2 regions of the Sphaerisporangium sp. NBC_01403 genome follow, and region 2 is predicted to be linked to the other one. Evidence: riboswitches for the same ligand, from Rfam matches in the RefSeq annotation. Region 2 holds a riboswitch; the other holds the start of a gene.
What was found. A riboswitch is a leader RNA that binds a small molecule or an ion and turns the genes downstream of it on or off. The one in region 2 is predicted to bind glycine.

Region 1 (14,354 bases), 3.0 Mb from region 2:
CGCCACCCCGAGAGCGACATCTTCCTGGACGACGTGACCGTGTCGCGCAGGCACGCGGAGTTCTACCGGCGGGGCGACTACTTCACCGCCAGGGACGTCGGCAGCCTCAACGGCACCTACGTCAACCGGGAGCGCATCGAGGAGCTACCGCTCTCCGGCGGCGACGAAGTCCAGATCGGCAAGTTCCGGCTGGTGTTCCTCACGCGTGGGTGAGGAGGAGCGGTGATGGGCGCGCAGGCGGCCAGGGCGTTCATGAGCATCGGGGAAGTCCTCGAGATCCTGCGGGGCGACTTCCCCGACGTCACCGTCTCCAAGATCCGCTTTCTCGAGGGCGAGGGGCTCATCGAGCCCCAGCGCTCCCCCTCGGGATACCGCAAGTTCACCCACGCCGACGTCGAGCGCCTGCGCTACATCCTCACCGCCCAGCGTGACCGCTACCTTCCGCTGCGCGTGATCAAGGACCATCTGGACACCGCCGAGCGCGACGGCGTCACCCGGCCCCGCGCCGTCGGGGCCGAGTCGCCGGAGATCCGGCTGAGCCGCGCCGAGCTGCTGGAGGCCGCGGCGCTCGACGAGGAGACCCTCGTGGAGCTGGAGGACTACGGCCTGCTGACCCCGGTCGCCCGGTGGTACGACGCCGAGGCCCTCACCGTCGCCAGGGCCTCGGGGGCGCTCGGAAGGTTCGGGCTGCACCCCCGCCATCTGCGGGTGCTCAGGGCCGCCGCGGAGCGCGAGGCGGGGCTCGTGGAGCAGGCCGTGGCGCCGCTGCTGCGCCGCCGGGCCCCCGGCGCCGTCGACCAGGCCGAGGAGACCGCCCGCGAGCTCTCCGTCCTGCTCCAGGAGCTGCACGCCGCCCTGGTGCGGGGCGGTCTACGGGGCATTCTGGGCCGCTGACGGAGCCGCCCGGACATTTCGGGGTGCGGGGATGTTACGTTGAATTTTGCGGCGATGGTCACGCCGCGAGCCGAGAGCCGCAAGGGAACAGGCCCGGAGCGGGCCGGCGACCCAATGAGACGGAGCAGCCTGTGTTGCAGATGGAGGTCGTGGGGGTCCGCGTCGAGATGCCCTCCAACCAGCCCATCGTCCTGCTCAAGGAGGCGAAGGGTGAGCGTTATCTGCCGATCTGGATTGGGATGACCGAGGCCACGGCCATCGCTCTGGCACAGGCAGAGGAGCCGCCTCCCCGGCCGCTCACCCACGACTTGTTCAAGGACGTCATCGAAGCTCTCGGCGTGCGGTTGCAGACGGTCAACATCGTGGCGCTGCGCGACGGGATCTTCTTCGCTGACCTGGTGTTCTCCAACGGTGTCGAGGTGAGCGCACGCCCATCCGACTCGATCGCGTTGGCTCTTCGCACCGGTGCCAGCATCTTCGCCAGCGAGGATGTCGTGCGCGAGGCCGGCGTCATCATCCCCGACGATCAGGAGGACGAGGTCGAGAAGTTCCGCGAGTTCCTGGACACGATCACGCCCGAGGACTTCGGTCGTGCGGGTTAGCCATATCGGGCATTTACGCTTCACGACGCGCCGGGCGGGATCGTTGACTGAGGATCGCGCCAGTCCTACGGTGCAAGGGAAACCACGGTTGTAATTCACGAACCCCCAGATCAGACCGTGGGATGAGAGAAAGCCGGAGGTCCGCAGTGGCGGTCAGCAGCGGCGAGGGAAAGACGGCCGGCCAGCATGATCCGGCCCAGCGCCAGTCGGCGCGGGAGCGCGCGGGTGAGCAGGGCCTGTTGTTCGACGAGCGGCCTGCGTCGCTGCCCGCCGACGTGGGATACCGCGGCCCGACGGCGTGCTCGGCGGCCGGCATCACCTACCGCCAGCTCGACTACTGGGCGCGAACCCAGCTGGTCGAGCCGTCGGTACGGGCGGCGCAGGGCTCGGGGTCGCAACGGCTCTACAGCTTCCGCGACATCCTCGTTCTCAAGGTGGTCAAGCGCCTGCTCGACACCGGGGTGTCGCTCCAGCAGATACGCACGGCGGTGCAGCATCTGCGGGAGCGCGGGGTCAACGACCTCGCGCAGATCACCCTGATGAGCGACGGCGTGAGCGTCTACGAGTGCACCTCGGCCGACGAGGTGATCGATCTGCTGGAAGGCGGCCAGGGCGTGTTCGGCATCGCCTTGGGCGGGGTCTGGCGCGAGGTCGAGGGATCCCTGGCGGAGCTGCCGGGGGAACGCGCGGAGCCGGCCGACCGGGACTCCACGGAGGAGCACCCGGGTGACGAGCTGGCTCGGCGCAGGAAGGCCCGCAAGACCGGGTGACCCAGGTCACCTGCTGCGGCGCGGGGTGGTGGCCCGCGTGAGCGGAGATCCCGTGGGGACGGGGCTGGATCTTCGCAAACCCGCAGGTCAGGGGTAAAGTCCGGCAAACCCGGGCGATAGGGGTAGCCCCTAACTCGGGGTGGGACGGTACGATTGGCGCAAGGCTTACGACCCTGTGCGGGAGAGTCCCTGGCACGGGCCGGTTCCGCGCTCCACGCGGTGCCGGTGCGTGACCCGGGCGCCGAAGGAGCAACCTCCCCGGAATCTCTCAGGCCCACGTACCGCACGGGTGAGGCGACTCTGGAAAGTAGACGTGCCCGCCAGGCGTGTCTCACCGACGGTGCAAATCCGCATTTATGCGGATGAAGCTCTCAGGTCGCGATGAGGATGTCGCGATGACAGAGGGGGAGACCCGGCATACGCGCGCGCTCCAGCGCCGGTCTCCACCACCCTCAGGAGGGCCTCATGACCGATCGGTCACCGCTTCGCGACCTGTCCGCACCGCCCTTCGCCACCCGGCACATCGGCCCGGCGGACGCCGACCAGGCGCGCATGCTGGAGGCCGTGGGCTACGAGTCCGTCGCCGACCTCATCGCCCTGGCCGTCCCCGGGGCGATCCGCGCGGAGGGTCCGCTCGACCTGCCCGAGGCGGCGAGCGAGACCGAGGCCATCGCCGAGCTGCGGGCGCTCGCCTCCCGCAACCAGGTGCTGACCTCGATGATCGGGCTCGGCTACCACGACACGATCACCCCGGCGGTCATCCGGCGCAACCTGCTGGAGAACCCCGGCTGGTACACCGCCTACACGCCCTACCAGCCCGAGATCTCGCAGGGACGCCTCGAGGCCCTCCTGAACTTCCAGACCGTGATCAGCGACCTGGCCGGGCTGGACGTCGCCGGCGCCTCGCTGCTCGACGAGGCCACGGCCGCTGCGGAGGCCATGACGCTGGCCCGCCGCGCCGGCCGCGCGAAGTCCCCGGTGTTCGTCGTGGACGCCGACGCGCTCCCGCAGACCAAGGCCGTGCTGGCCACCCGCGCGGAGCCGCTCGGCATCGAGCTGGTCGAGGCCGACCTCGGCCGGGGCCTGCCCGACGGCGAGCTGTTCGGCGTGCTCGTCCAGTACCCGGGCGCCAGCGGAGAGGTCAAGGACTTCCGCGCCGTCGCCGACCAGGCCCACGCCCGCGGCGCCCTGGTGGTCGCCGCCGCCGACCTCCTCGCGCTGACCCTGATGGAGGCCCCCGGCTCCATGGGCGCCGACATCGCCGTCGGCTCCTCCCAGCGCTTCGGCGTCCCCTTCGGGTTCGGCGGCCCGCACGCCGCCTACATGGCGGTGCGCGAGGGGCTCCAGCGGCAGATGCCCGGGCGCCTGGTCGGGGTCTCGCAGGACGCCGACGGCCGCCCGGCGTACCGGCTCGCCCTGCAGACCCGCGAGCAGCACATCCGCCGCGAGAAGGCCACCAGCAACATCTGCACGGCGCAGGTGCTGCTCGCCGTGATCGCCGGCATGTACGCCGTCTACCACGGCCCCGAGGGGCTCAGGCGCATCGCCCAGCGCACCCACCGGCACGCCGCAGTGCTCGCGGCCGGTCTGCGCGGCGCGGGCGTCGAGGTCGTGCACGACGACTTCTTCGACACCGTGCTCGCCCGCGTCCCCGGCAGGGCCGCCGAGATCGTCGCGGCGGCCAGGGACAGGGGGGTCAACCTCCGCCTGGCCGACGCCGACCACGTGGGCGTCTCCTGCGACGAGAAGACCACCGCCGCCGACCTGCGGGCGGTCTGGGAGGCGTTCGGCCTCACCGGCATCGTGCTGGACGACCTGGACACCGCCACCTCCGACGCGCTGCCCGCCGGGCTGCTGCGCACCACGGACTTCCTCACCCACCCGGTGTTCCACTCCCACCGCTCCGAGACCGCGATGCTCCGCTACCTGCGCAAGCTTCAGGACAAGGACATCGCGCTCGACCGGTCGATGATCCCGCTGGGCTCCTGCACGATGAAGCTCAACGCCACGACCGAGATGGAGCCGATCAGCTGGCCCGAGCTCGCCGACATCCACCCCTACGCCCCCGCCGACCAGGTGGAGGGCTACGTGCGCCTCATCAAGGACCTGGAGGGCTGGCTGGCCGAGGTCACCGGGTACGACGCCGTCTCGCTGCAGCCCAACGCGGGCTCCCAGGGCGAGTTCGCCGGCCTGCTCGCGATCCGCGCCTACCACCGGGCCAACGGCGACACCGAGCGCGACGTCTGCCTCATCCCGTCGTCGGCCCACGGCACCAACGCCGCCAGCGCCGTCATGGCGGGCATGCGGGTCGTCGTGGTCGCCTGCGACGACGAGGGCAACGTCGACGTCCCCGACCTCAACGCCAAGATCGACAAGCACCGCGACCGGCTGGCGGCGATCATGGTGACCTACCCCTCCACGCACGGCGTGTTCGAGGAGACGATCACCGAGGTCTGCGAGCGGGTCCACCAGGCCGGCGGCCAGGTCTACGTCGACGGCGCCAACCTCAACGCCCTGGTCGGGCTGGCCAAGCCCGGGTCGTTCGGCGCGGACGTCTCCCACCTGAACCTCCACAAGACGTTCTGCATCCCGCACGGCGGCGGCGGTCCGGGCGTCGGCCCGGTGGCGGTCCGCTCCCACCTCGCCCCCTACCTGCCCGGCCACCCGCTGGAGGACGGCCCGGTGGGCCCGGTCTCGGCCGCCCCCTTCGGGTCGGCCGGCATCCTGCCGATCTCGTGGGCCTACGTCAGGATGATGGGTGCCGACGGGCTCAAGGCGGCCACCGAGCAGGCGATCCTGTCGGCCAACTACCTCGCGCGGCGGCTCGCCCCGCACTACCCGGTGCTCTACACCGGCCGTGAGGGCCTGGTGGCGCACGAGTGCATCGTCGACCTGCGCCAGATCACCAAGGAGACCGGCGTCACCGTCGACGACGTCGCCAAGCGGCTGGTCGACTACGGCTTCCACGCGCCCACCATGTCGTTCCCCGTGGCGGGCACCCTGATGATCGAGCCGACCGAGAGCGAGGACCTCGCCGAGCTCGACCGGTTCTGCGACGCCATGATCGCGATCAGGGAGGAGATCGCCAAGGTCGCCTCCGGGGCCTACGACCGGGCCGACAACCCGCTGCGCAACGCCCCGCACACGGCCGACAGCGTGGTGGCCGACGACTGGGCCCACCCCTACACCCGCACCGAGGCGGCCTACCCCGTGCCGGCCCTCCGCGAGGCGAAGTACTGGTCGCCGGTGCGCCGCATCGACCAGGCGTACGGCGACCGCAACCTCGTGTGCTCCTGCCCCCCGCTGGAGGCATACGAAGACTAGGCGACCAGCCTCGGGCGCCCGTCCGCATCGGCATAATATGTCGCGCGCGACGGCGCGCCCGCGTCGCGAGGCCCGGGGAACCCCCTATCCGGAGAAGAGGTCCCGATGGCGGCGCACGAGGTGCAGTCCGGCCGGCGTATCGACGACGCGCGGCGGCTGGCCGAGAGCGGTGAGCTCGACGCGGCGGCCGAGATCTTCGCCGAGCTGGCCGCCGACGAGCAGGAGGCCGACCGCGCCCAGGCGGCCGTCGGACTCGCCGTCGTGCTGGAGCAGCGCGGCGACGTGGCCGGGGCCAGGGCCGCGGCGCGCACGGCCCTTGCCACCGGCCATCCGGAGTACGCCGCCCAGGCGGCCTGCCACCTGGCACGCGGGTTCGAGAGGGACGACATGGCCGACCAGGCGCGTGCCGCCTGGCAGGCCGTGATCGGCGTGGGCACCCCGGCCTACCTGCCCGCGGCGCACATGGCGCTGGCGCGCATCGCCGTGCGCCAGGGGGACGATCGGGAGGCCGAGGCGTCGCTGCGCGCCGCGCTCGCCACCCGCGACCCCGCCACCGGCTCCCTGGCCGCCCAGCGGCTCGCCGAGTACCTCCTCGCCGAGGGGGAGCCGGGGGAGGCCGCCGACGTGCTGATCGAGGCGCTCGACGTGCCGGGCGTCGCCGACTCCGGCCGGCTGCGCGTGCTGCTCGGCATCGCCCACCTCGACATGGCCTGCGGGGAGTTCGCCGCCGCGGCCGAGGGCGGCGAGGACACCGACAGCGCGGCGCTCGCCATCGAGCTCCTCGCCCGCACCCTCCCGCTGCGCGGGCGCGACGCGGACGCCGAGACGGTGTGGACGTACGGCCTGGAGCACCCCGACGAGGGGGTGGCCGAGCAGGTGCGCCTGCGCCTGCACCGCGACGAGGAGCCCGCCGAGGGCGAGGAAGGCGACTAGGCGGGAGCGGGGGAGACGGGCCGCAGCGACAGGAAGGTGCCGGTCGGCAGCATCCTGGCCATCGCGGCGGCCAGGGCCTCCGGCGTCATGCAGGTTCCGGCACCGCTGGAGTACGAGCGTGCCACCAGCGTCGACCACGCCATCGGGCTGCTTGAGCGGCTGCGGGCTCAGCGGGGGGAGGGGGCCTCAGCGGCGGCGGCGGCCGAACGCCGCGGCGACGTTGACCAGGATGATGCCGGTCCAGGCGAGGAACAGCCCGGCGGGGCCCGCCTGCGTGGCCGCGATCGCCGTCAGCGGGACGCCGATGCCGAGCGACCCGAGGGCGATGGGGATCGTGCCGTCCCCCTGCTTGTGCTGCTTGGCCTGGCCCGGAGGGGCGCCGGGAGCGTAGCCCTGCGGGCCGGGATGGCCCTGGTAGCCGTTCTGGGCCGCGACCTCGGCCCGCACCCGCGCGTCGATCGTGGAGTCGATCTTCTCCAGGAAGGACTCGATCAGCGCGTGCTCGTAGTCGGGGCCGAGGTCACGACGGGCCTCGACCGTGGCGCGAAGCTCGTCGCGGGGGAGTGAGTTGTCGGGCACCCTCCTAATCTGGCACAGACACGCCGCCTGGGCATCCCCCCGGAGAAGGAGAGAGGTCGTCCGCGGGTACCGTGTCGGCCATGCGCATCGTGACGCCCGCCGGCCCGGCGATCGTGGAGGTCGACGAGGTGCCCCGCCCGAGGTTCCTGTTCGTGCTCACGCACGGGTCGGCCGGGGGGGTCGAGGCGCCCGACCTGCTGGCGGTGCGCGACGCGGTGTCCGCGATCGGAGGCACGGTCGCGCGGGTGCTGCAGCCCTTCAGGGTCGCGGGCGCCCGGGCGCCGGGGTCGCCGGCCAGGCAGGACGAGGCGTGGACCACGCTGGTTGGCGCGGTGCGCGAGCGGTTTCCCGGCCTCGCCCTCGTGCAGGGCGGGCGGAGCAACGGGGCGCGGGTGGCCTGCCGCACGGCCCGCGCGGCCGGAGCCGAGGCGGTCGTCGCGCTGGCCTTCCCCCTGCACCCGCCGGGTAGGCCCGAGCGCTCGCGAGCGGGTGAGCTGCGCGAGGCGGGCGTCGACGTGCTGGCGGTCAGCGGTGACCGCGACCGTTTCGGCGTGCCGGAAGAGGCGGATACGACACGCCTGATCGTGCTCGCCGGTGAGGGACACGACCTCAGCAAAAACCCCGCCCAGGTGGGCGAGGTCGTGGCGAACTGGCTCTGCCCCCGGTTCTGCTGATCTCAGGCGGCGCTGATGGCGAGGTCGGTGGGGCGGTGCGGGGCGATGACCGCGCCGTCGGGCAGGAGCTCCCCGGTGTCCTCGAAAAGCACGATGCCGTTGCACAGCAGGCTCCACCCCTGCTCGGGGTGTGCCGCTATCGTGCGGGCGGCTTCGCGGTCCGGCGCGGTGGTGCTCGGACAGGACGGCTCATGCGGGCACATCGGCGTGCCTCCGGTTTTCTCTCTCGATCTGGTGCTCGGCCGGGGGAATCCGCGCCGGTGTCTGTCTCCGGACGGTTACCCCCACCCCCGTTGGACGGGGACGAGCGCTGTGTGGTTGACGTGTGCGGTGCCGCACACCTACAGAGTAAGTGTGCTGCGGGTCACACGCGGGCGACATAGCCCGTTGGGACGGTTTCGAACCTTCGAATAGGGGGTCCGGGGGGGTCCATCGGGCTGGTTCGGCGCTGTGACCTGCGACACAAGCGTGCCCCACCGAAGATAACGGTCCAAGCACGACTCGCCGCCGAACCGATAAACGAAGGGTTACGTCTGCGCGATGCCCCTGAGCAGGGCGTCCAGGCCGCGCTCGAACGCGGCCACCGCCTCCTCGTCCGACTCCGGCCGGGAGGCCTGGCCGGGCGGGGCGCCGGGCTCCTCGCCGTCGCCGGCCGGGCCGATCGCCCAGCCCGACCGCTGGATCTCCACGGCGACGCTTCCCATCACGTACGCCCGCAGGGTGCGCACCGCCCGCGCCGAGTCGCCGAGGCCCGAGGCGGCCAGCTGCTCGGCCTGCTCCCGGATCGCCATGAGCGCGGTGCCCTGCGGCGGCTTGGTGAGCGCGAGCGCGAGCACACCTGGGTGTTCCAGCAGCGCGGCCCGTGCCGCGCGGGCCCAGGCGCGGGCGATGTCCTGCCAGCCGGCGGGGCCGGAGTCCGGGACGGTGACCGTGGTGACGTGCTCGGCGAGCGCGTCCATCAGGGCCTCCTTGCCCCGGGGCAGGTGGTGGTAGATCGCCATCGCCTCCACCTGCAGGGAGTCGCCGAGCCGCCGCATCGTCAGCCGCCGCAGGCCCTGGCCGTCGGCGATGTGGAGGGCGGCGTCGATGATGCGCTCGCGGGACAGGGGGACGGGAGGTCGCTTCGCTGGCATACGAGGCATGATCCGCATGATGGCTTACTTTGTAAAGGGCGCCACGCCGTACCGGCGCCCGACCTGTCTCGCGGGCCGCGTACGCTATGGCAAGCAACCCACGCCGGATCACCGGCGATGTGCCGAGAAAGGGCGAGCGATGGCGTTTTTCCGTCCCGGTGTGAGCCGGGAGGCGGAGGTCAGGCACCACGCCGACCAGGAGGTCGGGAAGAGCTTCGGCGAGCTGCTGGAGAAGGCCCGCGGGGCGGAGCACGAGCTTCGCCGCACGCAGGCCTCCCGGGCCGGCGCCGCGGAGCTGCGGGCGGCGGGGCTGGCCTTCGACCGCGCGCTGACCGACGCCCTGCGGGCGGCGGAGGCGGCTCAGCGGGCGGCCTTCGGAGTCAAGGCGTACGACGACCGCATCAGGCGGCGCAAGGGCGTCGCCACCCCCGAGGGTGCCAGGTGGACCGCCGAGGTCAACAAGCTGCGCACGCTGCGCGAGGAGAACCGGCTGACGGGCATCGCCAGGGTGCCGCGCCCCTTCGCGCCCGCGCGCTGACCCTCCGCGCCGGGGAGAGTGAAACGGCTTCCGCCCGGGAGGGCGGAAGCCGTTCGTGACCCTCAGCTGGCCCAGTCGAGCAGCGGGCGGGTGTTGCTCGGGTGCCGCAGCTTGGAGAGCGACTCCTTCTCCAGCTGGCGGATCCGCTCGCGGGTCAGCCCGAGGTGCTTGCCGATCTCGTCGAGCGTGTGCGGCTTGCCGTCGATCAGCCCGAAGCGCAGTGCCATGATCTTGGCCTCGCGCGGGGTCAGGTTGCCCAGCACGCCCCGCAGCTCCGCGCCGAGCAGCTGCCGGTCGACGACCTCCGAGGCCTCGGGGGCGTCGACGTCCTCGATCAGGTCGCCGATGGTCGTCTCGCCGTCCTCGCCGATGGTGGCGTTGAGGCTGATCGGCTGGCGGCTGGTGCGCAGCAGCTCCTCGATCTGGTCGGGCGTCTTGTCGAGCTCCACCGCCAGCTCCTCAGGGGTGGGCTCGCGGCCGAACCGCTGGTGCATGTCGCGCTCGATGCGCGAGAGCTTCGACAGCAGCTCCAGCACGTGCACGGGAAGCCGGATCGTACGGGCCGAGTCGGCGAAGCCCCGCTGGATCGCCTGCCGGATCCACCACATGGCGTACGTCGAGAACTTGTAGCCCTTGGAGTAGTCGAACTTCTCCACGGCGCGGATCAGCCCGAGGTTGCCCTCCTGGACCACGTCGAGCAGCGCCATGCCGCGGTCGGTGTACTTCTTCGCCACCGAGACGACCAGCCGGAGGTTGGCCTCCAGCATGTGGTCCTTGGCGCGCCTGCCGTCCTCGGCGATCCACTCGAGGTCGGCGCGCCGGGAGGCGCTCAGCGTCTCGGTCTCCAGCTTGTGCTCGGCGTACAGGCCGGCCTCGATGCGCTTGGCCAGCTCGACCTCCTCCGCCGCGGTCAGCAGGGTGCGCCGGCCGATCGACTTCAGGTAGGTGTGCACCGAGTCGCCCATGACCGAGGACTGGTCGTCCAGGTCGAACGTCTCGCTCTGGAGCTCGCTCTCGTCCGGCTCGTTCCAGCCGTCCCCGGGCTCGGCGGGGGCCTCGTCCTTGGCGGGCGACGCCTGCGGCACGGTGGCGGCGGGAGCCGCCTCGGCCGTCTTGCGCGTGGTCCGGCGGGCGGTGCGCCGGGGGCGGGTCTCGACGGTCCCCTCGGGGGATTCGGCGGTCTCCTCGGTGGTGATCGTGGTGCTTGTCATTGCGCTCTTCGCGGTAGTCTTCATCGTGGTGCTCTTACGGGTCTTTCTCGCCGGGCTACCGGTCCCCAAGGGGGGCTCGTTCTCCGCGGCCAGGCTCACGCCGGCCTCGCTGAGATCGCGCAGGATCGAGCGGCCCTTGGCGGGGCTGATCCGCGCCGTCGAGAACGCCTCGCGAAGCTCCGCGAGGGAAAGGTGACCTTGCGCTCGCCCACGGTCGAGGACCTGAGCGAGATTCGTCGGGGTCGCCTCGCGCTCAGTCGAGGTCGCCACGGCAGTTCGGGGCATGAGCACACCTCCTCCGTCACGGAGTCGTCTTTTAGGTCGCTGGGATGGCGCGGCGTCCGGCGATCGGCGCACCAGTATCAATAACGTCAGACGCCGTGGTTTGTTCCCGCCGGGCGCGTGGCCGTCGCTGATCGCCTCCTGATCGTCGCACTCGTCGTCGCTGGTAGTTCCCCCCTCTGCCCGAGATCGGGGACTCGACACGGGATCGGGGAAACCGGGGCCCGGCACGAGGAGAGGCGGGCCGCCTCCCGGCGACCCGCCTCCTCCACGAGCCCGCGCCGTTACTTCGGCTTCTTCTCGGGGGTGATGACCGGGATCGGGAGCGGCTCGGCGCTCTCCATGCGCTTTTCGGTCCAGAACTCCGCGACCTTCTTCGGGTCGGGGTTGACGTCGTCGTTGGTGACGACGAACTCCTCAGACGACCTGGTCGGCTCGGCGTTCTGGGGGACATCGGGGCCGGGGATCTGGCCCGGCGCCTCGCCCGGGCCGTAGGGCGCGGAGCCTTCGCTCTCCTGGCTGACCTTGGCGGTCTTGTCGACCCCTCCCGAGGCGGCGGCCGCCGCGACGGAGATACCCCCGGCGAGGACCACGCCCACCACTCCGGCGGAGATCCACATCTTGCGGGTTGGGTTCATCAAGGCGTCCTTCCTAGATCCGGCTGCCTGTAAGACGCGCCGGACGCGACTTCCGGTTCCCTTGACGGGACATTGTGGTCAAGAAGCATCCCTTATGCCAACAAAGCCGGAAATTTCACGGCGTACGGCCACAAGATCGTGCTTGCCGTTCGGCAGCAGCGGGAGCCGGGTCCGCAGCGCCAGCGCGCGCGGGGCGGCGTGGCCCGGCAACCGGCCCTTCACCAGGGCGCGCAGCTCGTCGAGGGCCGGGGGAGCGGCCGGGTCGGCGGCGACGACCACCGCGACGACCTCCTCGCCCCACTCCGGATCGGGCCGGCCGACGACCACCGCCTCGCGGACACCGGGATGGCCCGCCAGGATTTCGGCCACCACTCCGGCCACGACCTTCTCGCCCCCGGTGTTGATCACATCGTCCGCGCGGCCCAGCACCCGCAGCCGTCCCTCGCCGAGCACGCCGACATCGGAGGTGAGGTACCAGCCGCCGTCCAGGGCCGCCTCGGTGAGATCGGGACGCAGCCGGTAACCGGAGAACAGCACCGGCCCCGCCAGGCGGACCCGCCCGTCCGCCCCGACCTTCACCTCCACCCCGTCCAGCGGGACGCCGTCGTAGACGCACCCGCCGCACGTCTCGCTCATGCCGTACGTCGTGACGACCCGCGCCCCGCGCTCCCTGGCCTCGGCCAGCAGGCGGGGCGGCGCGGCGGCGCCGCCGAGCAGGATCGTACGGAACCGCGACAGATCGGCGCCGGCGTCGATCATGCGCCTGAGCTGGGTGGGGACCAGCGACACGTGCTCGGCGCCGCTGCCGGCCACCGCGCCGGGGGAGAAGCGCTCGTGGATCAGCGGCGCAGACCCGCTCAACAACGCCCGGACCAGCACCTGCAGGCCCGAGACGTGGGAGGGGGGCAGGCAGCACAGCCAGCGCTCGCCAGGCCGGGCCGAGAGCCGCCGGAGCGAGGCCGACGCCGACGCCCGCAGGGCGGAAGCCGCCAGCTCCACCCCCTTGGGAGTGCCCGTGGAGCCGCTGGTCGCGATGATCACGGCCGTGTCGCCGGTCGCCGGGACCCCGCCAGGCCGTGGCCGAGTGCCCTCGGCGGTCACCACGTGGGTCGGGCGCAGCTCCTCCAGCGTCGCCCGCAGGACCGGATCGGGCAGATCGGGCGCGAGGGGAAGCACCGCGGGACCGTCGCCGGAAAGCGCCTCGCGAACCATGCCGAACAGGGCGGGACCGGGAGGTAGAACCACCGCGTGCACAGGACGCTCACTCACGGTCGTAAGGTTAGTCCCGTCGACAGGCGCCCCCGGCCTGTGGCCTCGACCGGGCGACGCGCAGGTGAGTGAGGAGTGAGTGTGACCGTGAGCACTCTCGACTGGAAGCGGTCGGGTGACTACGAGACCGCCGACGGCATGGTGAAGATCACGATCAACCGCCCCGGGCGGCGCGGCGGCTCCCGCCCCACCACGCATTCGCGCGACGCCCGTGACAGTGCTCTCACGGTCGAGGCCTTCGAAGAGCTGCGCCTCCCCGGCCTCTCCCGCCGCCCCTAGATGAAGCCTCTTCACGTTCAGACCAGCGCGCGCGCCCGGGAGGGCAGGTGAACCCCGCCACCGCGCTCTCCGGCGTGCTCGTGGACGAGTTGGTGCGCTGCGGCCTCACCGACGTGGTGCTGGCCCCCGGCTCGCGCTCGGCCCCGCTGGCCATCGCCGTCCACGGCGACTCGCGGCTCCGCCTGCACGTGCGGGTCGACGAGCGCTCGGCGTCCTTCCTCGCGCTCGGCCTCGCACGCAGGTCCGAGCGCCCGGTCGCGCTGGTGTGCACCTCCGGCACCGCCGCCGCCAACTTCCACCCCGCGGTGATCGAGGCCCACGAGTCCGGCGTGCCGCTGCTGGTCCTGACCGCCGACCGGCCGCCCGAGCTGCGCGCCACAGGGGCCAGCCAGACCATCGACCAGATCAAGCTGTACGGCTCGTCGGTCCGCTGGTTCGCCGAGGTCGGCACGCCCGAGGAGCGTCCCGGCCAGGTCGCCTACTGGCGCTCGCTCGCCGCCCGCGCCTACCAGCGTGCCCTCGGCCCCGGCGACCCCGGCCCCGTCCACCTGAACCTCGCCTTCCGCGAGCCGCTCATCCCCGACGGCGACACCTCCTGGTGCGAGTCCCTCGACGGGGACGCCGGCGGCCCCTGGGTGCGGGCCCGGGTGGCCCCGCCCTCGGCCGGCCTGCACGTCGCCCCCACCCGGCGCGGTGTGCTGGTCGTCGGCGACGGCGCGGTCAACGTGCGGCGGTACGTCGCCGCCGCCGGCATGGCGGGCTGGCCGGTTCTCTCCGAGCCCACCGGCGGCGCCAGGTACGGCGACCACGCCGTCTCGGCGTACCACTTCCTGCTCGGCACCCCCGAGTTCGCCGACGCCCACCGCCCCGACGTCGTGGTCACCCTGGGCCGTCCGAGCCTCTCCCGGCCGCTGCTGTCGTGGCTCAAGCGGGCCGGCGAGCACATCGTCGTCACCCCCGACCTGTCCCGCTGGCCCGACCCCACCCGGTCGGCCACCCAGGTCGCCGAGGCCGTCGAGATCGCCGTCGCGGCAGGGGACGACACCTGGCTGCGGTCCTGGCGCGCGGCCGACTCCGCGGCGCGCGAGGCCGTCGACGCCGTCCTGGACGACTCGGGCATGAGCGAGCCGCGCCTGGCCAGGGACCTCACCGAGGTCCTGCCCAACAACACCCTGTTGTTCTGCGGCTCCTCCATGCCCATCAGGGACCTCGACCAGGCCATGCGGCC
Region 2 (14,354 bases):
CTGTGGGAGGGTTCGAAGATCGCCAAGGACGCGCTGGGCGAGCAGGTCGTCGAGCACTACGCGAACAACGCCCGGGTCGAGCTGGCCGCCTTCGAGGCGGCCGTCACGGACTGGGAGCTTTTCCGGGGATTCGAGCGGATGTGACATGAAGATCATCAACCCTGCCACCGAGGACGTGCTCGCCGACGTCGAGCTCGCCGACCTGGCCGAGACCGACCGCGCGGTGGAGCGTGCCAGGAAGGCGTTCCCCGCCTGGCGGGACGTGGCGCCCGGCGACCGCGCGCGGCTGCTCCGGCGCTTCGCCGACCTGGTCGACCGCCACGGCGACGAGCTGGCCGGCCTGGAGCTCGCCAACGCGGGCCACCCGATCGGCAACGCCCGCTGGGAGGCCGGCAACGTCCGCGACGTGCTGCACTTCTACGCGGGCGCGCCCGAGCGCAACCACGGCATGCAGATCCCGGTGGCGGGCGGGGTGAACATCACGTTCGCCGAGCCGCTCGGCGTCGTCGGGGTGATCGTGCCGTGGAACTTCCCCATGGTGATCATGACCTGGGGGGCGGCCCCGGCGCTGGCGGCCGGCAACACCGTCATCGTGAAACCCGCCGAATGGACCCCGCTGACGGCTCTGAGGCTGGCGGAGCTGGCCCTCGAAGCCGGCCTCCCCGAGGGGGTGCTCCAGGTGCTGCCTGGACCAGGGGAGGTCGCGGGGGCCCGGCTCGTGGAGCACCCCAGCGTCAACAAGATCGTGTTCACCGGGTCGACCGAGGTCGGGAAGCTGATCGCCGCCAGGGCCGCGCAGAACGTCAAGAGGCTCACGCTGGAGCTCGGCGGCAAGAGCGCCAACGTGGTGTTCGCGGACGCCGACCTGGAGCAGGCCGCGGCCAGCGCGCCCTCGGCGGTCTTCGACAACAGCGGGCAGGACTGCTGCGCGCGCTCGCGGATCCTGGTGGAGCGCTCCGTGTACGAGGAGTTCCTCGACCGGCTCGGCACGGCCGTCGGGGGCCTGAAGGTGGGCGACCCGCTCGATCCGGGCACGGACATGGGGCCGCTGATCAGCGCCGAGCACCGCGAACGGGTCGCGTCGTTCGTCACCGGCACGCCGCGCTTCCAGGGCTCGTGCCCGTCCGGCAGGGGTTTCTGGTTCCCGCCGACCGTGCTGACCCACGACTCGCTGGACGACCGCGCGTTCACGGACGAGATCTTCGGGCCGGTCGTGAGCGTGGTCCCGTTCGAGGACGAGGCGGACGCCGTACAGCTCGCCAATAACACGAAATATGGGCTTTCGGGGTCTATCTGGACCCGGGACGTGGGGCGGGCACTCCGGGTGGCCCGCGCGGTCGAGGCGGGGAACCTCTCCGTCAACTCCCACTCGTCCGTGAGGTACTGGACGCCCTTCGGCGGCTTCAAGCAGTCTGGCCTCGGCCGCGAACTGGGGCCGGACGCGCTGGCCGCCTTCACCGAGACCAAGAACGTCTTCATCGCCCACTGATCCCGGGCTCCGCCCGGGCGGCTCTAGTTCACCCAAGCACCAGGGAGTTCGTCACTATGCAACGTCTGCGGGACCGCGTCGCCGTGATCACGGGGGCGGCGGGCGGCATCGGCCTCGCCACGGCACGCCGCTTCGCCGAGGAGGGCGCGAAGGTCGTGTGCGCCGACCTCGACGAGGACGGCGGCGCCAAGCTGGCGGACGAGGTGGGCGGCCTGTTCGTCCGCACCGACGTCACCAGCGAGGAGGACGTCAGCCGGATGTTCGAGACGGCCTTCGAGACCTACGGCAGCGTGGACATCGCGTTCAACAACGCGGGCATCTCGCCCCCCGACGACGACTCGATCCTGACCACCGGCATCGAGGCCTGGAAGCGGGTTCAGGACGTCAACCTGACCAGCGTGTACCTCTGCTGCAAGCACGCCATCCCGTACATGCGGCGGCAGGGCAAGGGCTCGATCATCAACACCGCGTCGTTCGTGGCGGTGATGGGCTCCGCGACGTCCCAGATCTCCTACACCGCCTCCAAGGGCGGCGTGCTCGCCATGTCGCGCGAGCTGGGCGTCCAGTTCGCGCGCGAGGGCATCAGGGTCAACGCGCTGTGCCCCGGGCCGGTCAACACCCCGCTGCTGCAGGAACTGTTCGCCAAGGACCCCGAGCGCGCCCAGCGGCGCCTGGTCCACATCCCGGTGGGCCGCTTCGCCGAGGCCTCCGAGATCGCCGCCGCCGTCGCGTTCCTCGCCTCGGACGACGCGAGCTTCATCACCGGGGCCGAGTTCCTGGTGGACGGCGGCATCTCCGGCGCCTACGTGACCCCGCTTTAGCCCATGCCGCGACCCGTCATCGGCATCACCTGCTACGTCGAGCCCGCCGCCTTCACCGTGTGGCGGATGCCGGCCGCGCTGCTGCCGTACACCTATGTGGAGCACGTCGTCAGGGCGGGTGGCCAGCCGGTCATCCTGCCCCCGGCGGGCGACCCCGCGCCGCTGGTCGAGCGGTTGGACGGCCTGATCGTGGCGGGCGGCGGCGACGTCGATCCCGGCAGGTACGGGGAGCAGCCGCACCACCAAACCGGATACGTCCGGAAATTTCGTGATGAGGCGGAGTTCGAGCTGGTCGGCGCGGCACTGGAAGCAGAGCTCCCCTTCCTCGGCATCTGCCGAGGGCTCCAGGTGCTGAACGTGTCGCTGGGCGGCAGCCTCCACCAGCACCTGCCCGACGTGGTGGGCCACAGCGGCCACTCCCCCGCCCCCGGCGAGTTCGGCCACCTGCCCGTACGGCTGGCGCCCGGCAGCGCGATCGCCGGCGTGCTGGGCGCCGAGGAGGCCGCCGCCGCCCACTACCACCACCAGGCGACCGACCGCCTCGGTGAGGGCCTCGCGGTGTCCGCCACCTCGGACGACGGCACGGTCGAGGCGGTGGAGCTCGCCGGGCACCCCTTCACGCTGGGCGTCCAATGGCATCCCGAGGCCGGCCAGGAAGGTCACCTGTTCGAGGCGCTGGTCGCCGCAGCGTCGGCCGGGCGGTCTTGGTAAGGTGAGCGGGAACACCGATGATCCCGTGCGGGAGAGCGTCCTGACATCCGGTCAGGACCCCTGAAGGAGCAAGTCCTCCCCGCGAACCTCACAAGGCAAAGGACCGCGCGGGCCAGGTGATCTCTGGAAAGCAGGCTCCCTCCACGGGGCCTCGCCGAAGGTGAAAGTCCGGTAAAACCCGGGCGAAACTCTCAGGCACCGATGACAGAGGGGGAGGATGCTCTCATCCAACCCTGTCTGAGGTGCGCATCATGTCCAGACCCACACCGCTCCGCGAGGTGCACGAGAGCCTCGGCGCGACGCTCACCGACTTCGCCGGCTGGCTGATGCCGCTGCGCTACGGCAGCGAGTCCGCCGAGCACAACGCGGTGCGCACGGCCGCCGGGCTTTTCGACCTCTCCCACATGGGCGAGATCTTCGTCACCGGCCCGCAGGGGGGCGAGGCGCTGGACCACGCGCTGGTCGGCCACCTGTCGGTGCTGGAGCCCGGCCGCGCCCGCTACACCATGATCTGCGCCGCCGACGGCGGCGTGCTGGACGACCTGATCGTCTACCGGCTGGCCCCCGAGGAGTTCCTCGTCGTGGCCAACGCCTCCAACTACGAGCGGGTGACCGCCGAGCTCACCGAGCGGGCCCGCGGGTTCGAGGCCGAGGTCGACGACCGGTCCGACCGCTACGCGCTGATCGCCATCCAGGGTCCGCGCGCCCAGGAGATCCTCAGCGCGCTCACCGACGCCGACCTGGCCGGCCTGAAGTACTACGCGGGGCTGCCTGGCACCGTCGCAGGAGCCGAGGCCCTCATCGCCCGCACCGGGTACACCGGCGAGGACGGCTTCGAGCTCTTCGTCGCCGCGCAGGACGCCGCGCCGCTGTGGCAGGAGCTCACCAAGGCGGGCGACGCGTACGACCTGCGCCCCGCCGGGCTGTCCGCCCGCGACACGCTCCGCCTCGAGGCCGGCATGCCCCTGTACGGCAACGAGCTGAACGCCGGGCTGACCCCCTTCGACGCGGGCCTCGGCCGGGTCGTGAAGTTCGACAAGCCGGGCGACTTCGTCGGCCGCGCGGCGCTCGCGCCGCTGAAGGACGTGCCTCCGCGCCGGCGCCTCACCGGCCTGGTCGCGCGTGGCCGCCGAGTGCCGCGCCACGGCTACCCTGTGGTGCTGCTGACTGACGGCACCGTCGTTGGGGAGGTCACCAGCGGCGCGCCCTCGCAGTCCCTCGGCAAGCCGATCGCGATGGCCTACGTGGACACCAATGTGTCCGAAGGACTCGCGGTCGACATCCGTGGTAGCCATGAACCGGTCGACGTGGTTGACCTGCCTTTTTACCGGAGGAGCATGTGAGCAGCATTCCCGAGGAGCTCAGCTACACCAAGGAGCACGAGTGGGTGGCCGGGCTCGACGACGGCCTCACCGTGACCGTGGGGATCACGGCGTTCGCCGCCGACGCGCTGGGTGACGTGGTCTACGTCCAACTGCCGGAGACGGGTGCGACCGTCGAGGCCGGGGACGCCATCGGAGAGGTCGAGTCCACCAAGTCCGTGAGCGACATCTACGCGCCGGTGACGGGCGAGGTCGTCGAGGTCAACCAGACCGTCGTGGACGACCCCTCCCTGGTCAACTCCGACCCGTACGGCGAGGGCTGGCTGTTCCGCGTGCGCATCGAGGGAACCCCCGAGGATCTGCTCAGCGCCGAGGAGTACACCACCGTCACCACCGCCGAGTCCTGACGACCCCGGCCGTCCCGCCGTCCGCCACCGAGCGCCATCACCCCGGCGAGCCGTCCGTGCTCGCCGGGGCCCCCGCACAACCTGCTCCGAAGGGCCGAGATCAATGGCGATCAGCGTCTTCGATCTGTTCAAGATAGGCATCGGGCCGTCGAGCTCGCACACGGGCGGCCCCATGGCGGCGGCGCACAAGTTCGCCCGGGGGCTCGACCGCGACGGGCTGCTGGAGAAGACGGCCCGGGTGGAGGTCATCCTCTACGGCTCGCTCGGCCTCACCGGCAAGGGGCACGGCAGCGACAAGGCCGTCCTGCTGGGGCTGTCGGGCGAGAAGCCCGAGCTGGTCGATGTCGACTCCATCGACGGCCGGCTGGCCCAGATGCGATCGTCCGGCACCGTGCGGCTGTACGGCTCGCGCGAGATCCCCTTCGTGATCGGCGAGGACCTCGTCTTCGAGCGCAAGATCTCGCTGCCGCACCACCCGAACGGCATGCGCTTCACCGCGTTCTCCCCCGAGGGCGACTCCCTCCGGGAGAAGATCTACTACTCGGTCGGCGGCGGGTTCGTCGTGGACGAGAACGCCACGGGCGCCGACCGCATCAAGGCCGATGACACCGAGCTCCCCCACCCCTTCACCACGGCGGCGGAGCTTCTCCGCCACTGCTCTGAGACCGGTCTGTCGATCTCCGGGCTGATGCTGGAGAACGAGAAGGCCTTCGGCCGCACCGAGGACGAGATCCGGGCCGAGCTGCTGCGGCTCTGGCAGGTCATGGCCGACTGCGTACGGCGCGGCAGCGCCAAGGAAGGCGTGCTCCCCGGAGGCCTCAAGGTCAGGCGGCGGGCCAACCAGCTCTTCCGGCGGCTGCAGAGCGAGGCACCCGAGAAGGACCCGCTCCAGACGATGGACTGGGTCACCCTGTTCGCCCTCGCCGTGAACGAGGAGAACGCGGCGGGCGGCCGCATCGTGACCGCGCCCACCAACGGCGCCGCCGGCATCATCCCGGCCGTGCTGACGTACTACGACCGGTTCACGCCGCAGGCCGACGACGAGGGCATCATCCGCTTCCTGCTCACGGCAGGGGCGATCGGCGTGCTGTTCAAGGAGAACGCCTCGATCTCCGGGGCCGAGGTCGGCTGCCAGGGCGAGGTCGGCTCCGCCTGCTCGATGGCCGCCGCCGGACTCACCGAGGTGCTCGGAGGCACGCCCGAGCAGGTCGAGAACGCCGCCGAGATCGGCATCGAGCACAACCTCGGCCTGACCTGCGACCCGATCGGCGGCCTGGTGCAGATCCCCTGCATCGAGCGCAACGCGGTCGCCTCGATCAAGGCCATCGCGGCGGCCCGCATCGCCCTGCGCGGCGACGGCCGCCACTTCGTCTCCCTGGACAAGGCCATCAAGACCATGCGCGACACGGGACGCGACATGCTCGACAAATACAAGGAGACCAGCCGAGGCGGCCTGGCCGTGAACGTCATCGAGTGCTGATCCCCGGCCCATGACGGCGTGCCCGCCGAGACAGGTGGAGTAGTACTCCAGCGGACGCGGCCAGGAGGCGATCACCGAGGGTGATTCGAGCCCGTCGGCCAGCAGATTCTGGTCGACGCCCCGCGACGTGTCGACGCTCGCGCAGGTGAACGAGACCGAGCCGGCACGGCTACGAGGGAAAACTCCTGGCGGCCGCTATCCGCCAGGCCCCACGACCGGCTGACGAGGCGGAACGAACGCCCCAAGGAGCCGGCCGGCGATCCGGCCCGCAGGGGTGCGATCCCTGGCCGCCGCAGAGAGATCATCCCAGTTATGGGGATATAAAGCGCTTCATCCGATATACCGCACAAGTGGCCCGTCGGGGCCATATCCCATTTGCCGCATTAAACGGCAGTCGACACACTTGCCGGATTAATCATCTGTGTTGCCGCCTCAATACGGGGTAGTTCACCTATGTGCCGCCATTATGGTGATACAGCGCTCGATTCTCTGCATTTACTAGCTGGGGGTATTTAGGTGATTCATCCACCTAGAGACAGGCAGTCTCTGACGCGAATGATCAACGACCGATCCCTGTTCGCTTACATCGGCGCGGCGGTGACGGCCGGGGCGCTCATGGCGCTGCCGCTTCCCGCGCAGGCCAACTCGCACGCCGGCACCTCGAACGGCGCCCACGCCCGCCTCACGTTCCCGTCGACACCCGACGGCGGCGGAGGCGGAGGAGGCGAGGAAGAGGCTCCCGCCGCGAAGAAGCCCAGAAAGGAAATCCGGAAGCACCACCGAATTCGCTACGTCGCCCACCGTCCGCGAAAGCACCACGAACATTTCCACCAACCGCAACCGCGAGAGAACGTCGATGTCTCTGTCGACTCCGAGCACGGCGGAGGCGGCGACCGCCGACACCACTGGGGGAATCACGGCCACCACCACAACAATCATTTCGCCGACGACCTCTACCGCACGCGGCACCTGCGCAGGTTCCACAGCTATCGCGAGGCCCGCGAGGCGCTCGTCCGGGACGCGAACCGCTGGTTCCGTCACACATCGGAGAAGGCCCACCCGAAGCGCGTCAAGGGCCACGATGATGTACGCGTCATGCGTGAAGAGCCCAGCGCTCACCGGGATTCCGGCCGGAAAGGCGAGTAAGGGCCGCCGGGACCCCAGAACCCGGGGGTGAGCCCGGCACCCAGGGATCGGCCGGACCTGCGGGTCCGGCCGGTCCCTCCGGCTACGAGTGGCCCGCCGGGGCCCTCCAGCCGGGAAGGTCAGGCCGTGGCGGGGGCCGTCAGGAGGTCGGCCGTCCGGAGAACGCGGGCGAAGCCGCCGTGATGGAGGCTGGCGCTGGTGGCCCGGGTGAGTTCCTCGGCGGTGACCACCTCGCCGTCGGGGCCGAAGGCGTCGAAGGTGTGCATCGCGTCGATCACGAACAGCACGCGGTACCCGAGGTTGCCCCCCATGCGGGCCGTGGTCTCGTTGCACATGTTGGTCTGGATACCGACGATGACGATCTGCCCGATCCCGCGCTCGCGCAGCCACTCGTCCAGATTCGGCTTTCCATAGAAGGCGGAGTTGACGGACTTGGTGACGAAGAGGTCGGGCGCCTCCGGCCCCAGGGACTCCCCCACAAGACCCTTCAACTCGTTGCCCGGCATACCGGGCGCCAGGGGCGAACCCGGCGCCGAATCCTGCCGCACGACCACGACCGGCCGCCGCTGTGCGCGCCAGTCCCGGATCAGCGCGGCAATGTTCTCCTCGGCGGCCGGGTTGTCCCGACGGCCGAAATAGGGGTCCTCGAAGCCCTTCTGCACGTCGACGACGATGAGGGCGGCGTTCTTCTCGATCTGGATCTCGCTCATGACGACAAGCTTCGCCGCGCGGGCGTACACGCACGAGTGGCAGAGATGTCATCGTGCGATACTTTTCTGCCATGCGCACCGTGGCGACCCTCATCTACGACGACATGCGCGCCTTCGACTACGCGGTCATCGCCGAAGTCTGGGGCATGGACCGTACGGACGGCGGGGTGCCCGCCTTCGAGCTGCGCCGCTGCTCGGCGGACGGCCGGCCCGTACGGATGCACCCCGGCGCGCTGGTCGAGGCGACGCACGGGCTGGACGGCCTGGCCGGCGCGGACCTGGTCGTGGCACCCGGCCGGGAGGACCCCTTCGCCCCAGTGCCCAGCGAGGTAGCCGAGGCGCTACGCGCCGCACGTGCGACCGGGAAGACGATCGCTTCGCTGTGCGCGGGGGCGTTCGTGCTGGCGGCCGCGGGCATCCTCGATGGACGCCGGGCCGTCACCCACTGGCGCCTCACCGAGCGGCTCGCCCTCGACCACCCTGACACTGTCGTCGTACCCGACGTGCTGTTCATGGAGGACGACGGTGTCTGGACCGCGGCCGGTACGGTCGGCGGTGTCGACCTCTGCCTGGAGCTGGTCCGGCGGGCGCACGGCGCGGCCGTGGCCAACACGATCGCCCGCCGCATGGTCACCGCCGCGCACCGCGACGGCGGCCAGGCCCAGTTCGTCGAACGGCCGGTCCCGCAGGCCGTCGGTGCGCAGTCGGTCATCACGACCACGCTGGAGTGGGCCCTCGGCCACCTCGACCGGCCGCTCACCGTCACCGACCTGGCGAGGCACGCCCGTACGGCGCCGCGTACCTTCGCCCGTAACTTCGCGGCGCTCACCGGCACCACGCCCGCGCAGTGGCTGATCAGGCAGCGGGTCACCGAGGCGCAGCGGCTGCTGGAGACCACGGACCTGTCTGTCGAGCAGGTGGCCACGCGGTGCGGCTTCGGCACGGCGACGATGCTCCGCCGCCACTTCAGCCGAGTCGTCGGCACAGCCCCGAGCCGATACCGCCGCACCTTCGCCCACACCTGACCAGAAACGCCAGACCGGACGCACCCGCCCCTGACCGGACACGCTCACCACCTGAGCAGACGCGACCGCCACCTGACCGGACGCGCCTGCGCTACCGCGCGCGCAGCAGTTCAAGGCCCAGACGGACGCCGCCGATCGCGATCAGGGCGCCGTGTGCGATGCGGAGCGCGGGCGGGCCGAAGAACTGCGGGATGAACAGGGCGAAGCCGACGGCGAGCGGCACGCCGCTCCAGCGTGCCAGCGCGCCCGAACGCCAGACCGCGACGGCCGCCATCGTCGTACCGACGCCCAGCAGCACGAGCCCCGCCGCGAACATGGTGGCCGCCGCGGGGACGAAGCGGAAGTCGTCGACCAGTCGCAGCAGCGACGTGCTGCCCTCCTGGACGGCGCGGTGACCGATGACGTTCGCGCCGAAGACCTCGACGCCGTAGTAGGGAAGGGTCAGGCCCGCGCCGATCCACGTGACCACGAGCGCGTGAAGGGTACGGCGCTGGTTCAGCACCAGGTGGAGTGCCAGCAGTCCCAGCGTGAGCAGGATGAACCCGACGGCGGCGAACAGGTGGGACGCGATCCAGGCCTGCGAGGCCATCGCCGCGGCACCGGCCAGGGACGACTCGTCGGCGTACGGCCGCACCAACGGATAGGCGAGGAACAGGACGCCGGCGGCCGCGAGGGCCGCGGCCCCCAGGCGGGGGCGGGGAAGCGCGGGGACGGAGACGTTCACGAGTGTCGTTCCTATCGAGGGGAGGTGAGAGCCCTGGCAGACGCTCTGCTTCGAGAGCAATGCTCTCTATTACGATCGTCGATGTCAACCCAGTCCCCTGCTCTGAAGGCACGTACGATGTCCCCAGGTCGGCCCGGTCCCCCGTTCTGCCTCCGTGTCGGCCTGGAGATCCCGAAGCTACGGCAAGCCGCAAGGTAGCTGTGGGTCTTAGGCTGACCTGCGGTGATGCCGGACATGGTCAGCGTACGGATGGCCGTACGCGAAACCCTGGTGCGCCGCCGACGGAACCGAAGGGCACCTCCGATCGGATGTGGATTCCCTGGGAGCCTGTGGACAAGGGCGCGGGGGGCCGCGCGGGGCACCTAGCATGAAACCCCGTCGTCACCCCGAGGAGGTTCCGGTGCTGCCGGGCACGGCTCCGAACGCGGCCACCCCCACTGCCGCCGAGACCTCCGCCCCCCGCCAAGTGAGGGCCACAGCCAGGTCGTTCGCGCGGGCGCACTGGGTCTTCCTGCTGGCGCTGGGCGCCGGAGCCGCTCTGAGGCTGGTCGCCGTCCTTGGTTACCGCCCGGCGCTGTGGTTCTGGGCCGACTCGTTCGTCTACGTCAAGGCGGCCCTCGATCCGCAGCCGCTGGATTCGCGCCCTTCGGGGTACTCCCTGTTCCTGTGGGCCCTGCGCCCGCTGGAGAGCTTCGGCGCGGTCGTGGTCGTCCAGCACCTGCTCGGGCTCGGCATGGCGGTCTGCGTCTACGCCCTGCTCCGCCGCCGCGCCCGGCTGCCCGGCTGGGGGGCGACCCTCGCGGCCGTCCCGGTGCTGCTCGACGTCCACCTGGTCCAGCTTGAGCACCTGGTCATGGCCGACCTGCTGTTCACCTTCCTGGTGACGGCGGCGGTGACGGTGCTGCTCTGGCGGGAGCGCCCGACCGTGTGGACGGCCGTGGCCGCCGGGCTCCTGCTGGTGGCCGCCACCTGCACCCGCACCGTCGGCCTGCCCGTGCTGGTCATCGCGCTCGTCTGCATGGTGCTCGCACGGGCGGGGTGGCGGGCCCTGATCGCCGTCGCGCTGGCGGGCGCGGTCGGCATCGGCGGGTACGCGGTGTGGTTCCACAGCGAGCACGGGAGCTACGGCCTCGGCCAGAGCAACGTCTGGCTCTGGGCGCGCACGATGACGTTCGCCGACTGCGCGAAGATCCGGCCGCCCGGCGACGAGAAGGTGCTCTGCCCCACGGAGCCGGTCGGCGAGCGTCCCGCGCCTCCGGTCTACATCTGGGACGCCGGGTCGCCGCTCGCCAAGGTGCGCAAGGACGCCGACCGCGAGCGGCTCGCGGGCACGTTCACCACGGAGGCGATCATGGCGCAGCCGTTCGACTTCCTGCTGACCGGCGTCAAGGACGCCCTGTGGGGCTTCGAGTGGACCCGCAGGGTCTATCCCACCCCCGGCCCGCAGAGCGCGTACGTCTTCCCCGACTCCGTGAAGCCGTTCACTGACAAGATCGCCTCGTCCGGCCGCACCGCGCCCGAGCTGACCTCGGCCTACCAGGGCCGCAGCGGCGACACGGTGGTCGCCGAGCCCTACGCCGGCTGGCTGCGCGCCTACCAGGAGCAGGGCTATGTCCGTGGCCCGCTGCTGGCGCTCATCATGCTCGTGGGCCTGTTCGGGGTGCTCGTGCGCTGGCGGCGGCTGGGCGGGCCGGTGCTCCTGCCGTGGGCGGTGGCCGTGACGCTGCTCGTGCTGCCGCCGCTGATCGCCGCGTTCGACCATCGGTACGTCGTGCCCGTCATACCGGTCGCGTGCATGGCGGCGGGCCTGACGTTCGAGGGCCTGCGCCGCGTCAGGCGTCCCGCCGGGCGCCGCAGAGCCGCGACCCACCCGGCGCCGGGCGAGGCGCAGCCCGCACCGGGTACGGACTGACGTCCCCCTGTGGCGCGCTTTTTGCCAGGTACGGAGTGGTGCCGTGACAGCCATCTAACGTGACCTAGGCTCGTTCACGGGGCCCGGATTAAGCTTCGGTCATGGACGACCGCCAGCGCTATGACCGGGCCACCGCGGATCTCGACCCCCCGTTCGCCATCCTCGACCTGGACGCCCTGCGGTCCAACGGCGCCGCCATGGCCCGCCGTGCCCGGGGCAAGCCGATCAGGGTGGCCAGCAAGTCGATCCGATCCCGGGCCGTGCTGCGGCGGGTGCTGGAGATGGACGGCTTCGCCGGCGTCATGGGCTTCACCCTTCCCGAGGCCCTGTGGCTGGCCTCCGAGGGCTTCTCCGACATCCTGGTCGCCTACCCCACCACGGACAGGAAGGCGCTGGCCGAGCTGGCGGGTGACGCGCGGGCGGCCAGGGAGATCACGCTGATGGTCGACTGCCCCGAGCACCTGGACGCCATCGACGAGGCGGTCGACACCGTGCCGTCCCGCCACGAGATCCGCATATGTCTGGACATCGATGCGGCGTTCACCGCGCTGGCGGGCAGGCTGCGCGCCGGGGTGCTGCGCTCGTCGGTCAGGGAGCCGGAGCAGGCGGCCGAGCTGGCCGCCGAGATCGCGAAGCGCCCGGGGTTCCGGATGGTCGGCCTGATGGCGTACGAGGCCCAGATCGCGGGCGTGGGCGACCGGGTGCCCGGCCCGTACGGCCAGGTGATCCGGTGGATGCAGGCCCGTTCGCAGCGGGAGCTGATCGTGCGCAGGGGGCGCATCGCCGAGGCCGTCCGGCAGGTGACCGACCTGGAGTTCGTCAACGGCGGCGGCACCGGGTCGGTCGAGAAGACCGCGCGCGAGAAGGCGGTCACCGAGGTCGCGGCCGGGTCGGGGTTCTTCCACCCGCGCCTGTTCGACTTCTACCGGGGCTTCACGGGCCGCCCCGCCGCGCTGTTCGCGCTCCCCGTCGTGCGCAGGCCCGTCAACGGCGTGGTCACCGTGCTGGGCGGCGGCTACCACGCCTCCGGCTCCGCGGGCGCGTCCCGGCTGCCTCAGCCGTACCTTCCCGCCGGGCTGCGGTACGACGCGCGGGAGGGCGCGGGCGAGGTGCAGACTCCCCTGCTCGGCCAGGCTGCCCACGATCTGCGGATCGGCGACCGGGTGTGGTTCCGCCACGCCAAGGCCGGCGAGCTCTGCGAACGCTTCGACGCGCTCCACCTGATCGAGGGCGACCGCGTGGTGGAGACCGTGCCGACCTATCGCGGCGAGGGCAGGACCTTCCTCTGACCGGCGCCCGCGAGGGTCAGGCGCGGCGGCGGCGCCAGAGGGCTATCGCGGCGCCCACCACGACGACGGCGCCGACGCCGATGAGGATCGGCGCGAGGCTCCTCGGAGGGAAGTCGTCGTGCCAGCCGTCCTCTTCACCGTAGGCTCCCGGCTCGGCGTACTTCGCCGGGTACGCCACGCCGAAGGCCATGTCGCGTGCCGCCGTGACCAGCTGCTCGGCGTTGGCCTTGGCCTTGGCGACGCCCCGCCCCGCGACCCGCTTGGGGCTCACGCGATCAACGATGGCGTCCACGGTGACAGCCAGCTCCGCCCGGGTGCGCTCGATGTCCTTCTCGAGCGCCTCGGGATCGGTGTCCGCCATGACGATCCCCTTCTCTTACGGGCGAGCCGCCCTCGCCCGGCTCGCCGCTACGCTTGCAGCGATCAGTCTGTCAGGTCGGGCATCCACCCGGCACGGTGGGCGTGCCGGTAGGTTGTCTCCGTGACGCAGACGAGACTCGAGCCCGGCGACGCCGCACCCGACTTCACCCTGCCCGATGCCGAGGGCAAGGACATCAGCCTCGAATCCTTCCGTGGCAAGCGGGTCATCCTTTACTTCTACCCCGCCGCGATGACGCCTGGGTGCACGAAGCAGGCGTGCGATTTCCGCGACAGCCTCGACGGCCTGGCCGCGGCCGGCATCACCGTGCTCGGCGTGTCGAAGGATTCCCCGCAGAAGCTCGCGAAGTTCACCGAGCGCGACTCGCTGACGTTCCCGCTGCTGTCCGACCCCGAGCTCGCCGTCCACCAGGCGTACGGCGCCTACGGCGAGAAGACGATGTACGGCAGGACGACGGTCGGGGTGCTGCGGTCGACGTTCGTCATCGACGCCGACGGCAAGATCGAGAAGGCGCTGTACAACGTGAAGGCCACGGGTCACGTCGCGCGCCTGCGCAAAGACCTGGGCCTCGCTTAATAGGTACGGCTGTCGCCCCGCGCTCAACTAGGATGGCGCAAGCCGCACAGGCATGGGGTCGTAGCCCAATGGCAGGAGGCACAGGTTTTAGGTACCTGACAGTGTGGGTTCGAATCCCACCGACCCCACCGCGACTTGTCCGGGCCACAACGAGAGCCGCCTCCATTCCGATGGAGGCGGCTCGATCGCGATCGGCCCGCTGGGCATGGGGCGTCAGGCGCGGGAAGGGGAGACGGTCTGGGGTCTCGGGGCCGCGTGGCTTTTCCCCCTGCCACGCGACCCGTCGTCTTTCTGCCCCGGCATCACTATCTCCCTTTACTCACCCGGAGGTGCTCCCAAAAAGAACTATCCCTTACGGGCCGT

Region 1: another riboswitch for glycine. It lies ahead of gcvP (aminomethyl-transferring glycine dehydrogenase); the one in region 2 lies ahead of gcvT (glycine cleavage system aminomethyltransferase GcvT).

What each region holds. Positions count from the first base shown of each region.
Region 1 is NZ_CP109534.1:3,245,242-3,259,595, reverse strand. Features, by position in the region: gene OG589_RS15140 (FHA domain-containing protein) at 1-213, shown strand, start outside; gene OG589_RS15135 (MerR family transcriptional regulator) at 226-894, shown strand; gene OG589_RS15130 (bifunctional nuclease family protein) at 1,026-1,496, shown strand; gene OG589_RS15125 (MerR family transcriptional regulator) at 1,643-2,266, shown strand; glycine riboswitch at 2,435-2,560, shown strand; gene gcvP (aminomethyl-transferring glycine dehydrogenase) at 2,732-5,590, shown strand; gene OG589_RS15115 (tetratricopeptide repeat protein) at 5,696-6,523, shown strand; gene OG589_RS15110 (hypothetical protein) at 6,520-6,666, opposite strand; gene OG589_RS15105 (hypothetical protein) at 6,710-7,102, opposite strand; gene OG589_RS15100 (alpha/beta family hydrolase) at 7,183-7,776, shown strand; gene OG589_RS15095 (DUF5999 family protein) at 7,779-7,979, opposite strand; gene OG589_RS15090 (TetR/AcrR family transcriptional regulator C-terminal domain-containing protein) at 8,304-8,909, opposite strand; gene OG589_RS15085 (hypothetical protein) at 9,049-9,447, shown strand; gene OG589_RS15080 (RNA polymerase sigma factor) at 9,510-10,943, opposite strand; gene OG589_RS15075 (hypothetical protein) at 11,225-11,578, opposite strand; gene OG589_RS15070 (AMP-binding protein) at 11,657-12,790, opposite strand; gene OG589_RS15065 (hypothetical protein) at 12,929-13,126, shown strand; gene menD (2-succinyl-5-enolpyruvyl-6-hydroxy-3-cyclohexene-1-carboxylic-acid synthase) at 13,174-14,354, shown strand, end outside.
Region 2 is NZ_CP109534.1:282,501-296,854, reverse strand. Features, by position in the region: gene OG589_RS01230 (glutamine synthetase family protein) at 1-144, shown strand, start outside; gene OG589_RS01225 (aldehyde dehydrogenase family protein) at 146-1,489, shown strand; gene OG589_RS01220 (3-oxoacyl-ACP reductase) at 1,546-2,310, shown strand; gene OG589_RS01215 (gamma-glutamyl-gamma-aminobutyrate hydrolase family protein) at 2,314-3,021, shown strand; glycine riboswitch at 3,040-3,137, shown strand; gene gcvT (glycine cleavage system aminomethyltransferase GcvT) at 3,273-4,364, shown strand; gene gcvH (glycine cleavage system protein GcvH) at 4,361-4,750, shown strand; gene OG589_RS01200 (L-serine ammonia-lyase) at 4,854-6,230, shown strand; gene OG589_RS01195 (hypothetical protein) at 6,786-7,376, shown strand; gene OG589_RS01190 (cysteine hydrolase family protein) at 7,496-8,086, opposite strand; gene OG589_RS01185 (GlxA family transcriptional regulator) at 8,158-9,111, shown strand; gene OG589_RS01180 (hypothetical protein) at 9,203-9,835, opposite strand; gene OG589_RS01175 (hypothetical protein) at 10,203-11,747, shown strand; gene OG589_RS01170 (amino acid deaminase/aldolase) at 11,849-13,036, shown strand; gene OG589_RS01165 (DUF3618 domain-containing protein) at 13,053-13,397, opposite strand; gene bcp (thioredoxin-dependent thiol peroxidase) at 13,518-13,991, shown strand; tRNA gene OG589_RS01155 (tRNA-Leu) at 14,046-14,119, shown strand.